3 regions of the Bacillus sp. FSL K6-6540 genome follow, and region 2 is predicted to be linked to each of the others. Evidence: predicted binding sites of a transcription regulator. Region 2 holds the regulator's gene; each other region holds the start of a gene.
The links. Region 2 encodes NrdR, which represses ribonucleotide reductase genes. Its sites were predicted from a motif close to AACACNATATATNGTGTT; they were not measured.
Positions count from the first base shown of each region.

Region 1: MHH82_RS22985 (adenosylcobalamin-dependent ribonucleoside-diphosphate reductase) is a predicted target of NrdR. The motif match lies at 1,330-1,347, and genes of this name have one in related genera.
Region 3: MHH82_RS08045 (anaerobic ribonucleoside triphosphate reductase) is a predicted target of NrdR. The motif match lies at 1,442-1,459, and genes of this name have one in related genera.

Region 1 is NZ_JBBOXH010000001.1:5,165,448-5,168,727, reverse strand. Features, by position in the region: gene MHH82_RS22990 (DEAD/DEAH box helicase) at 1-1,042, opposite strand, end outside; gene MHH82_RS22985 (adenosylcobalamin-dependent ribonucleoside-diphosphate reductase) at 1,464-3,280, shown strand, end outside.
Region 2 is NZ_JBBOXH010000001.1:5,595,246-5,598,525, forward strand. Features, by position in the region: gene MHH82_RS24795 (YhgE/Pip domain-containing protein) at 1-850, shown strand, start outside; tRNA gene MHH82_RS24800 (tRNA-Ala) at 977-1,049, opposite strand; gene nrdR (transcriptional regulator NrdR) at 1,229-1,702, opposite strand; gene MHH82_RS24810 (alpha/beta-type small acid-soluble spore protein) at 1,850-2,077, shown strand; gene MHH82_RS24815 (lytic transglycosylase domain-containing protein) at 2,146-2,712, opposite strand; gene coaE (dephospho-CoA kinase) at 2,709-3,280, opposite strand, start outside.
Region 3 is NZ_JBBOXH010000001.1:1,859,327-1,862,606, reverse strand. Features, by position in the region: gene MHH82_RS08045 (anaerobic ribonucleoside triphosphate reductase) at 1-1,407, opposite strand, end outside; gene MHH82_RS08040 (PCYCGC domain-containing protein) at 1,641-2,180, opposite strand; gene MHH82_RS08035 (replication-associated recombination protein A) at 2,238-3,280, opposite strand, start outside.

The DNA of each region.
Region 1 (3,280 bases), 430 kb from region 2:
TAACAAGGGTCACGAAGACGGCATCCCGGCTGCTGCATACTTCCCGCTGCAGGGTGACGAGCGACAGCATACTGCTTAAATTTCCCCCAGCTGCCTGATACTGATCTTTGACGAAGGACGTAACGCCGTCGTATAATGACTGTTCTTCAGGCGAAAGGCTGAGTCCCACGTTGCGGACGGACCGCTTCGTGAACTTCACTTCGCCTTCGCCCCGACGGTTTCGGATCATGACCTTGGACAGCTCATCCTTGAGCTGGTCCTGGTTCTTCGGTCTTCGTTTATCCACGACAAAATTAGCGGCAAACTGTCCCTGGCCGCCAAGCTGGCCCGGTTTCAGCAGCGTGATGAGATTGAAGAGCTCGCTGAGGTCGTTCTGCACCGGCGTGGCGGTGAGCAGGAGACAGTATTTTTTGCGCAGCTTTTGGATGAATTGATAATTGGATGTTTTCTTGTTCTTGAGCTTGTGCGCTTCATCGATGATGAGCATGTCGTATTCCTGGTTCAGCAGAATCTCCTGATGCGGATCGCGCTTGGCCGTGTCCATGGAGGCGACAACGATGTCATTGCCCCAGGAGTATGCTTTTTTCTGCGCGACCGCGGGAATGCCGAACTTGGAGTTCAGCTCGCGGACCCATTGCAGAACCAGGGAAGCAGGTACGAGAATCAGCACTTTGGATACCAGTCCGCGCACGATGTATTCTTTTAAAATAAGACCGGCTTCAATCGTCTTGCCAAGTCCCACCTCATCCGCCAAAATGGCTCTGCCCGACATCTCGAACAAAACGCGTCTTGCGGTATCGGTCTGATGGGGGAGCGGGGATAAACCGCCAAGGTGCTTGAGGCACTGCAGTTCTTCAAAGCTTGTAACGAGGCGCGATTTCTCGCCCTCAACGGCAAGCTGGGCCAGACGATAGTCACCCCAAGGGCCTCCTTTGTCCAGTCGGCCAGAGAGATCGTCAAACCAAGAACGGTCGATCTGCAATGGAACGGGAAGGCGCGGGTCGAAAATCATGCCTGAGTCGGCAGATGGCTGTTGGTTCATGTCGATCTCCTCCTGTGATGAAAGATTCCGGGCCAGCGGTGTATATGTAGTATGGACGAAAAAAGAAGTCTTCATAACCTTGCACGGATTCGGCAGCCGCGGAATACCTTATAGAGCGCACGGCTGCTGGAATTGGATATTTTCATCCTTTTTTTTCATAGGGATCAGCGAAAAAGAGAGCGAGAGGAAGAAAGCGGAAGCTTGCGCGCGGGAGCTTGGAACTGTCGGCTTAATTTTCATATTATCGGCATAGTTAACCTATATATAGTGTAGTATAATGAATAAATAGCACTATATGTGGTGTGTATAGTGGTTTTGGATGTTTGACCGGCTACATAACAGGTTATGTTGTTGGTGAGCACATACTTGGGAATCTTTTAAATTTTATATCTTATATAGGAGGTAGTTGCACTTGAGTACGATGCAGAATCAGCGGCTGGAAGGTTTAAGCGAGAAGATCTTTTTGGACCGGTATGCCTGGAAGGATGCGGACACCAACAACGCCAAGGTCGGCGACGTGGTGCTCGTGCTGACAAAGGATGATCCTAAATTTCCGACCAAGGAAGTTGGCGAAATCGTGAAACGCGAAGGCCGCAAGGTCACCGTGAAGACACGGAAGGGCGAGCTTGTGGAGTCGGATGTGGAGAAGCTGACGTTAACCATCGAGAAAACGCCGGAAGAAATGTGGGATCGACTCGCGGCCGCCATGTCATCGGTTGAGGCAACGCCGGAACTGCAGGAAGAGTGGCGCGGGAAATTCCGCGAGATTCTGGATGATTGGAAGCTGGTCCCGGGCGGACGGATTGCTGCCGGAGCGGGTGCAAGCGATGAATTGACGCTGTTCAACTGTTACGTCATTCCTTCCCCGAAGGACAGCCGGGGCGGCATCATGGAAACCCTGAGCGAGATGACCGAGATCATGGCGCGCGGCGGCGGTGTCGGCATCAACTTGTCTTCCCTTCGTCCTCGGCGCGCGATCGTGAGAGGCGTGAACGGATCCTCCAGCGGTGCGGTATCGTGGGGCGGATTGTTCAGTTATACGACAGGCCTGATCGAGCAGGGCGGAAGCCGCCGCGGCGCGCTCATGCTGATGATGAACGATTGGCACCCGGACGTGGAGGATTTCATTACGGTGAAGCAGACGATGGGACAAGTCACGAACGCGAACCTGTCGGTATGCGTCAGCAACGATTTCATGAAAGCCGTGAAGGAAGACCTGGACTGGGAGCTCGTGTTCCCGGATACCACCGATCCCGATTACGATGAGCTGTGGGACGGCGATTTGGATAAATGGAAGAAAGCCGGACGCCGCATCATTCCATATAAAACGGTTAAAGCACGCGAGGTATGGCACACCATTATCGAGTCCGCATGGAAATCGGCAGAGCCGGGCGTCGTCTTCATGGAATACTACAACCAGATGTCCAACAGCTGGTATTTCAACCCGATCATCTGTACCAACCCTTGCGGCGAGCAGGGACTTCCGGGCTGGGGCGTATGCAACCTGTCCGCGATGAACCTGTCGAAGTTCTACGATGAAGCGAATCATGACGTCGCATGGGATGAGCTGGCTACGACGACGCGTTACTCCGTGCGTTTCCTGGATAATGTCATCGACCGGACGCCTTACCATTTCGAAGAAAACGAATTGAACCAGAAAAAAGAGCGCCGCGTAGGCCTCGGAACGATGGGTCTGGCCGAGCTGATGATCAAGCTGAACATCCGTTACGGCAGCCCGGAATCGCTGGAGTTCCTGGATAAGCTGTATGGCTTCATCGCGCGCGAAGCGTATCTTGCATCCGCGGATATTGCCGAGGAGAAGGGCTCGTTCCAGGCATTCAATGCCGAACTGTATCTGCAAAGCGGCTTCATGAAAAATATGGCCGAGGTGTATCCGGAAGTTGCCGAAGCGGTCCGCAAAAAAGGGGCCCGCAACGTTACCGTCATTACCCAAGCGCCGACGGGAAGCACGGGTACGATGGTTGGAACTTCGACGGGCATCGAGCCGTACTTTGCCTTCAAATACTTCCGTCAAAGCCGTCTCGGCTTCGACGAGCAGTTCGTGCCGATTGCTCAGGATTGGCTGGACAGCCATCCGGGCGAAGAGCTTCCGGACTATTACGTCACCGCGATGAGTCTCTCCGCCGAGGATCACATCCGCGTGCAGGCGGCGATTCAGCGCTGGGTGGACAGCTCCATCTCGAAGACGGCGAACTGTCCGTCCGACTTCACGGTTGA
Region 2 (3,280 bases):
GACTCACTCGCCGATTCACCCTAATGTGAGAATCATCTCCAACGAGGGTATGAACACCCAAGCCTCGATGGTCGTAAGACAGGCAATGGGGCAAGCGATGAACATGATCAATGGGGAACTGTTGCAGCAGCTGCTTGGGCAGATCGGACAGCAAACGGAGCAAATTCCCATTGAAAAGGCTAAAGCTTTAATGATACCGGTGAACGTTCAGGAGGAAGTCGTGCATCCACCGGGAGTGAATCATGCGGCGGGGAATGCGCCGGGTTTGTTTACCCAGATTATATGGATCGGCAGCATGGTGACCGGAGTCGTCTTGCTCCTGGCTAGCCAGAAGGCGGTCGCTGCGGGTTCAAGGAGATGGACAGTCAGCGCGCTGCAAGCTATCGGGGGGCTTGCGATCGTCGGCATAGCCTCGTGCTTCACCATATGGATGGCTTCGTCGTGGTACGGCATGGAACTGGCGAACGCGGGGGAGACGTGGTTGTTCTTATGGTTGGCTGGATCGGCGTTCTTCTTGTTGCAATCTTCCTTGCTGAATTGGATCGGATTCCGTGCAATACCGCTGCTCGTACTGCTGATGTTCTTCTCCGTGCCGCTCCTGAACATGGCTCCGGAGTTCTTGTCGCAGACGACGCGAGATTGGATCTATTCGTGGACGCCACTGCGGTTCGCGGCAGGAGGGCTACGGGAAGTAATGTACTTCGGCGGACTGGACGCAGCTCACTCAAACGCCTTGATTTTGTGGGGCGTCGCCGGTGGATTTTTGGTCTTGCTGCTCTCTTCCGGATTTAAGGCAAATCGAGCGACAGATGCCGCCCCTACTTCTGTTACAGGCGATACAATAAAGTAAGAACAATCAACGATGCGTTGTACTTCCTTTATTTACGCTCATGTTATAATTAAATTTTCTGGGAAGTATTAAAAAGTTATTAAAAAAACAAAAAAACCCTTGATTTCTCAAGGGTTTTTCTTCGTATGGAGCCTAGGGGGATCGAACCCCTGACCTCATCGCTGCCAGCGATGCGCTCTCCCAGCTGAGCTAAGGCCCCGTAAGCGACTTCTATATCATATAAAAAATCAGCAGGCATGTCAACACTTTTTCAGAACTTTTTTGATAATGCGCAGTGCCTTTTTTCCTTCTCTATATAATGTCACTTATCGATGATGAGAATTTGGCGCCATGAGAGCGCCGGAAGAGCACCAGGGTCATTTAAGAACCGTGGCGCTCTTACAGCTCCTGGACGTCCGTATCCTTGGACAGCAGGCTTTTCAGTTCCTTCATGAACATATTGATATCCTTGAACTGCCGGTACACGGACGCAAACCGAACGTAAGCCACCTCGTCGACCGGATATAACCGCTCCATCAGAAGCTCCCCGATCTGGCGGCTCTCCACTTCCGCCGCCGCGGTATTGCGCAGCGCCTTCTCGACATCCGATACGATCATATCCAGCTGGTCCACGGATACCGGACGCTTCTCGCATGCCCTTATCAAACCGCGGAGCACCTTCTCCCGGCTGAACTCTTCGCGGCTTCCGTCCTTTTTCACGACGATCAGCGGCGTTTCCTCCACCATTTCAAAGGTTGTGAATCTCTTGCTGCACTGCTCGCATTCCCTGCGGCGGCGGATGGATTTATTCTCGTTGGCAGGCCTGGAATCCAGCACTTTCGTTCCGGCATAACTGCAATATGGACACTTCATAAGTTGTCTTCACTTCCTTTGTATTCAGCGTGATTCGCCCTTAATGGGCGTCAGAAAAATTTACCAGCAAAACTTTTGTCTTTTATGTTATGAAAATGCGAGACCCGAGACATAATACTTTTACCAACCCAAGGAGGTGAACTTAACATGGCACAAAGCAACAACAACTCCAACAACCTGGTTGTTCCTCGCGCAAACGCTGCTCTTGAGCAACTGAAGTACGAGGTAGCTCAAGAACTTGGTATCTCCATTCCACAAGACGGATACCAAGGTAACATGACTTCCTATGAGAACGGTTCGATCGGGGGATACATCACAAAGCGTCTTGTAACCCTGGCCGAGCAACAATTGGCTGGTCAATACTCCGGTCAATAATTGATTCTTCCTTAAAAAAGGAGTGTTGGCGGCTCGATGTAAGAGCCTGTCCAGCGCTCTTTTTTTCTTTAGAAGCCGCCCTTATACACATCCGTATATTGATTATAATAATAAATCACGCGCTGTACATAATGCCGGGTTTCCCCGATGGGTATACTCTTCACGTTCTCATAGGTTCCGTCCCACATGCCCTTGTTGATCCAATTCTTGACGTTCCCCGGGCCCGCGTTATAAGCGGCGATGGCGGCAATCGGATTGCCGTCCATTTCCTTGTGCAGATTCTGAATGTACCAGGTGCCCAGCTGGATGTTCGCATCCACTTCATTCTTTACGCTCAGCAGGTTCACCGACGGGAGCTTGGCCATTTCCATCGCCCAGTTCGCCGTATCCGGCATCAGCTGCATAATGCCCAGCGCGCCCTTCTTGGATTCCTTGCCCGGCTTGAAATTCGTTTCCACCCGGATGATCGAGGCCACCAGAAACGGATCGACCTCATAATATGCGGCATGTTTGCGGATCTCATCCTTATAATGGATCGGATACAGCAGGGTCATCCAATTGGAGCTTAGGAACAGCAGCGCTACAAAAGAAACAAACAGCAGGAGCAGCACCCTTTTTTTACGAAGCCACTTCATAACTGAACCAACCTGTTCCACAGGTTGTCCACCTGCTGCTGCGTTTCGGCCAACGTGCCGCTGTTATCGATCAGGATATCCGCTCGAAGCTTCTTCTGCTCAATGTCCATCTGGCTGCTAAGACGCGCCTCTGCCGCTACCCGGGTAAGAGCGTCCCGCTCCATCAAACGCGCAAGCTGCAGCTCGCGCGGGACATAGACAACAGCGATCTGCTTCAGATAAGGATAGGCTTCCCTTGCCTCCAGCAGCAATGGAATATCCGCTACCACGAGCCGGTCGGGATGCTGCCGTTCATACGCCTCCGTCCGTTCCCGGATTTCCTGCCGGATTGCCGGATGCGTAATCTCATTCAATGCCGCCCTCTGCTCCGGATGATGGAAAATCATCTCCCCGAGCTTCTTTCGATTCAACGTACCGTCTTCAAACAGGATCGCTTGTCCAAAATGTTCGGTCACTTTACCCAGCACCGGATGACCCGGGAGCATCACTTCCCGGGCGATGATATCCGCATCGACGAGAAGCGCTCCCTTCATGGCCAACATGGAGGACACGGTGCTTTTGCCTGTTG
Region 3 (3,280 bases), 3.7 Mb from region 2:
GTAGAAAAGGCTCAGGTCGGGCATATCCCGCTTGCCTTCGATGATGCCATGCTCGATGCCGAGGCGAACCAGATTGATCGTATTAAAGGACAAGTTGCCTTTTCCGCTTAGGCGGTTTCGCCCGAACCGGTCTGAAATCGTCCGTGTCCTGCAGCCCATGGTGGCAATAATCGTGTCTGGCTCGTCCGGCTTATAGTAGACTAGATTAAACGACGCATCCACGTTGACAAAGTTCGGGTAGAGCCTGCGGCTGGAGCACTCAACGGCTTTCAGGAACAGATCGTAATTGGGCTCCCCTTCCGCCTGGTTGACCCCCTGCTTGCACTGGAAAATATGCTGCGGAAATATCGGCGTCTCTCCCCCGCCGAGCCCCTTCATTGTGGCATCCAGCAGGGCGTGGGACACCAGCCTTCCTTCGGTTGACGTGCACATGCCGTAATTCAACGAAGTGAAAGGAATTTGTCCGCCGGCCCGGCTGCTCATCGTATTCAAATTATGGATCAAGGATTCCGCGGCCTGCTTGGCTTCATTCACCGTTTCATTATAGGCATAATGGTATATTCGCGGATATGTGTCCTTCAGCTGCTCATTGTCTATGTATATTTCGTGATCCTCAAGAGCTCGTTCATACGGCCGATCCTCTCCCAGCCCCGCTTCTCCGAAGTAGGCCAGCCCTTTCCGAAAATGCCGGCGAAACGATTTGCCGACATAAGGGGCCAGATCCCAGTCGATTTTATTTCCGGACACGCCGCCGAATTGACTGTTCTGCTGGGATTGAAAGATGATGGCCACCAGCGCCATCGCGGTCATGATGCTTTGCGGCGGCCTGACCGATCCGTTACCGGTATTGAAGCCCTTGGCCAATAGACGGTCAAACGGGATGAAAATACAGTTCGTCGTTCCGAGTGCATACTGGTCCAGGTCGTGCACGTACACATAACCATCCCTGACGGCTCTCATGAGCTCTCCGGGCAGGATAAATTTGCTTGCCATCCATTTGGCGTACTCGGAGCCGATCCGACTCATTTTTCCACTGAAGGATTCCCCGTTCAGATTCGCGTTCTCCCGCAGCAGATCCAGATTCGTTACCCCAATCACATCCCTGCTGATCTTGTAGAGCTCTCCCCTCCGCATCCGCTCCAGGTCACGGGCTTCCCTGTAATGTTGATAAGCTGCGGCGGCCTCTGCATAACCTGTGCTTTGCAATTGTTCGACAACGATATCCTGAATTTCCTCCACACTCACCTGCTCCATCCCCGCGGTGGCGCGGGCAACCTCCTCGCCAAGCTGCAGGGAAGCCTCCTTGCGGGACACTCCCTCAACTGCTATAAAAGCTTTATCCACCGCCTTTACAATCCGGCTTATCTCAAAATTGACCAGGCATCCGTCTCTCTTCATGACTTTCATGAAATCGATCAACCCCTTCTTCTCAGATCATTAACACACTATATATAGTTTCGTTTAATCAATTTACATCCATATATAGTTTAACGCTGTGAGATAGATCACGCCTATTGATCCTATGAAGCGAATCAGCGATTCCTGATAACGTCCATAAAGGAGATGAATCCCAACAGAAAAAAGGCACTCGAGTGATCCATTGATCACATCGGGTACCTTCTTGTTTAGCCTCAGCAGGATTAACTTTCTGCAGGCGGCATCGGGGTTGGTGTCGGCTTAGCATAACCTGTGCTGTATTTCTCATCGATTGCGGTCCGAATCTCCGTCAGGCTCTTGCCCTCGCTGCTCATTTTGGCAGATTCCACGGCAATGTCCAGGCACACCCCGCAACGGGTGCCATGATCGTCCCATACCACGGTGCCGTCCTCCTGAATCTCATCGATAAAACAGTTCAGGTTGCTCTCATGACCGGCACTTTCCCCGCAGCCGCAGTAACAAGGAATGTATTTCAGGACATCACTCACCTGCGCGGACAAAGCATAAATCGTTTGGAGCTCGCTGGTCTGGCTCTTCAAAAAGGTCGGCAGCTCATCGATCGAAGACGTCGCCTCCTGGATATCCCCGTTGGACAACTGCGTCTGATGTCCGTGCTCATGCGCCGCCTCGGCTGCCTGTCCACCTGCGACCTGCTCCTGGGCGCTTTTTCCCGAACAGCCGCTCAGCATAAGGCCGGCGGACAGCAGCAGGATGACAAACCGTTGTTTCCCTGTTCTCATCATTCATTTCCTCCATTTAATTAAGCTAGCGGCCGTAAATCCCGTTATCGCCGTACGACCCTATTCTTCGCGTCGTAATCGCTGGTTGTGGGCGATCTTGGCTTCGTTCCCCTGCTCCGTGGCCTGATAGAACACCCGGCGGGAGAGCTCCTTCGGCAAATACTCCTGCTTCACGTAATGGCCCGGATAATCGTGCGGGTACTTGTAGCCGACATGTCCCAGCTTAACCGCCCCCGAGTAATGCGCATCGCGCAGATGCAGCGGAACCTCCGCCGATTTCACTTCATCCATGGCGGACATCGCGCGGGATATGGCGGATACAACGCCATCGGATTTCGGGCTCTCCACGGCGAACAGGATCGCCTGAGCGATGTTCAGCTTGGCTTCCGGCCAGCCGTTGTTCCGGTAGGCATCCAATGCGCTTACCGCCTGCACCATGGCTTGGGGATTGGCAAGCCCGATATCCTCGCTGCTGGCAGCAATCAGGCGGCGGATGAACACCATCGGGTCCATGCCGAGCTTTTCGACCGCATACAAAAACCAGAACAGCGCCGCATCGCTGGAGCCCCGAATGCTCTTGTGAAAGGCGGACAGCACATCGTACTGCGTGGACTCGTCCGCACGCACGGTAGGTCGGCGAATCGATTCCTCGGCCACCTCGAGCGTAATATGAACCGTACCGGTGGAATCCGGAGGCGTCGTCATCGCTGCCAGCTCCAGCGCATTGAGTGCACGCCGGATATCCCCGTTCGCCATGGCTGCAATGTGCTCCAGCGCTTCCTCATCTGCCTTGAGATCCATGAATCCAAGACCCTTGTCTTGATCGATCAGCGCGCGCCGCATCGCAATCATGGAATGGTCCTTGGTCAGCGGCTGAAGCTGAAACAAGGTGGAGCGGCTCATTAAAGCTCCGTTGACGTAATGAAAGGGGTTCTCGGTCGTCGCGCCGATAAATATGATCGTGCCGTTCTCCACGGCAGGCAGCAGCGCATCCTGTCTGGAGCTGTTGAACCGGTGCACCTCATCCAAAAACAGGATTGTTTTGGTGCCGTACAGGCTGCGGTTGCTCTGGGCTTGTTCAATGACTTCCCTAACGTCCTTGA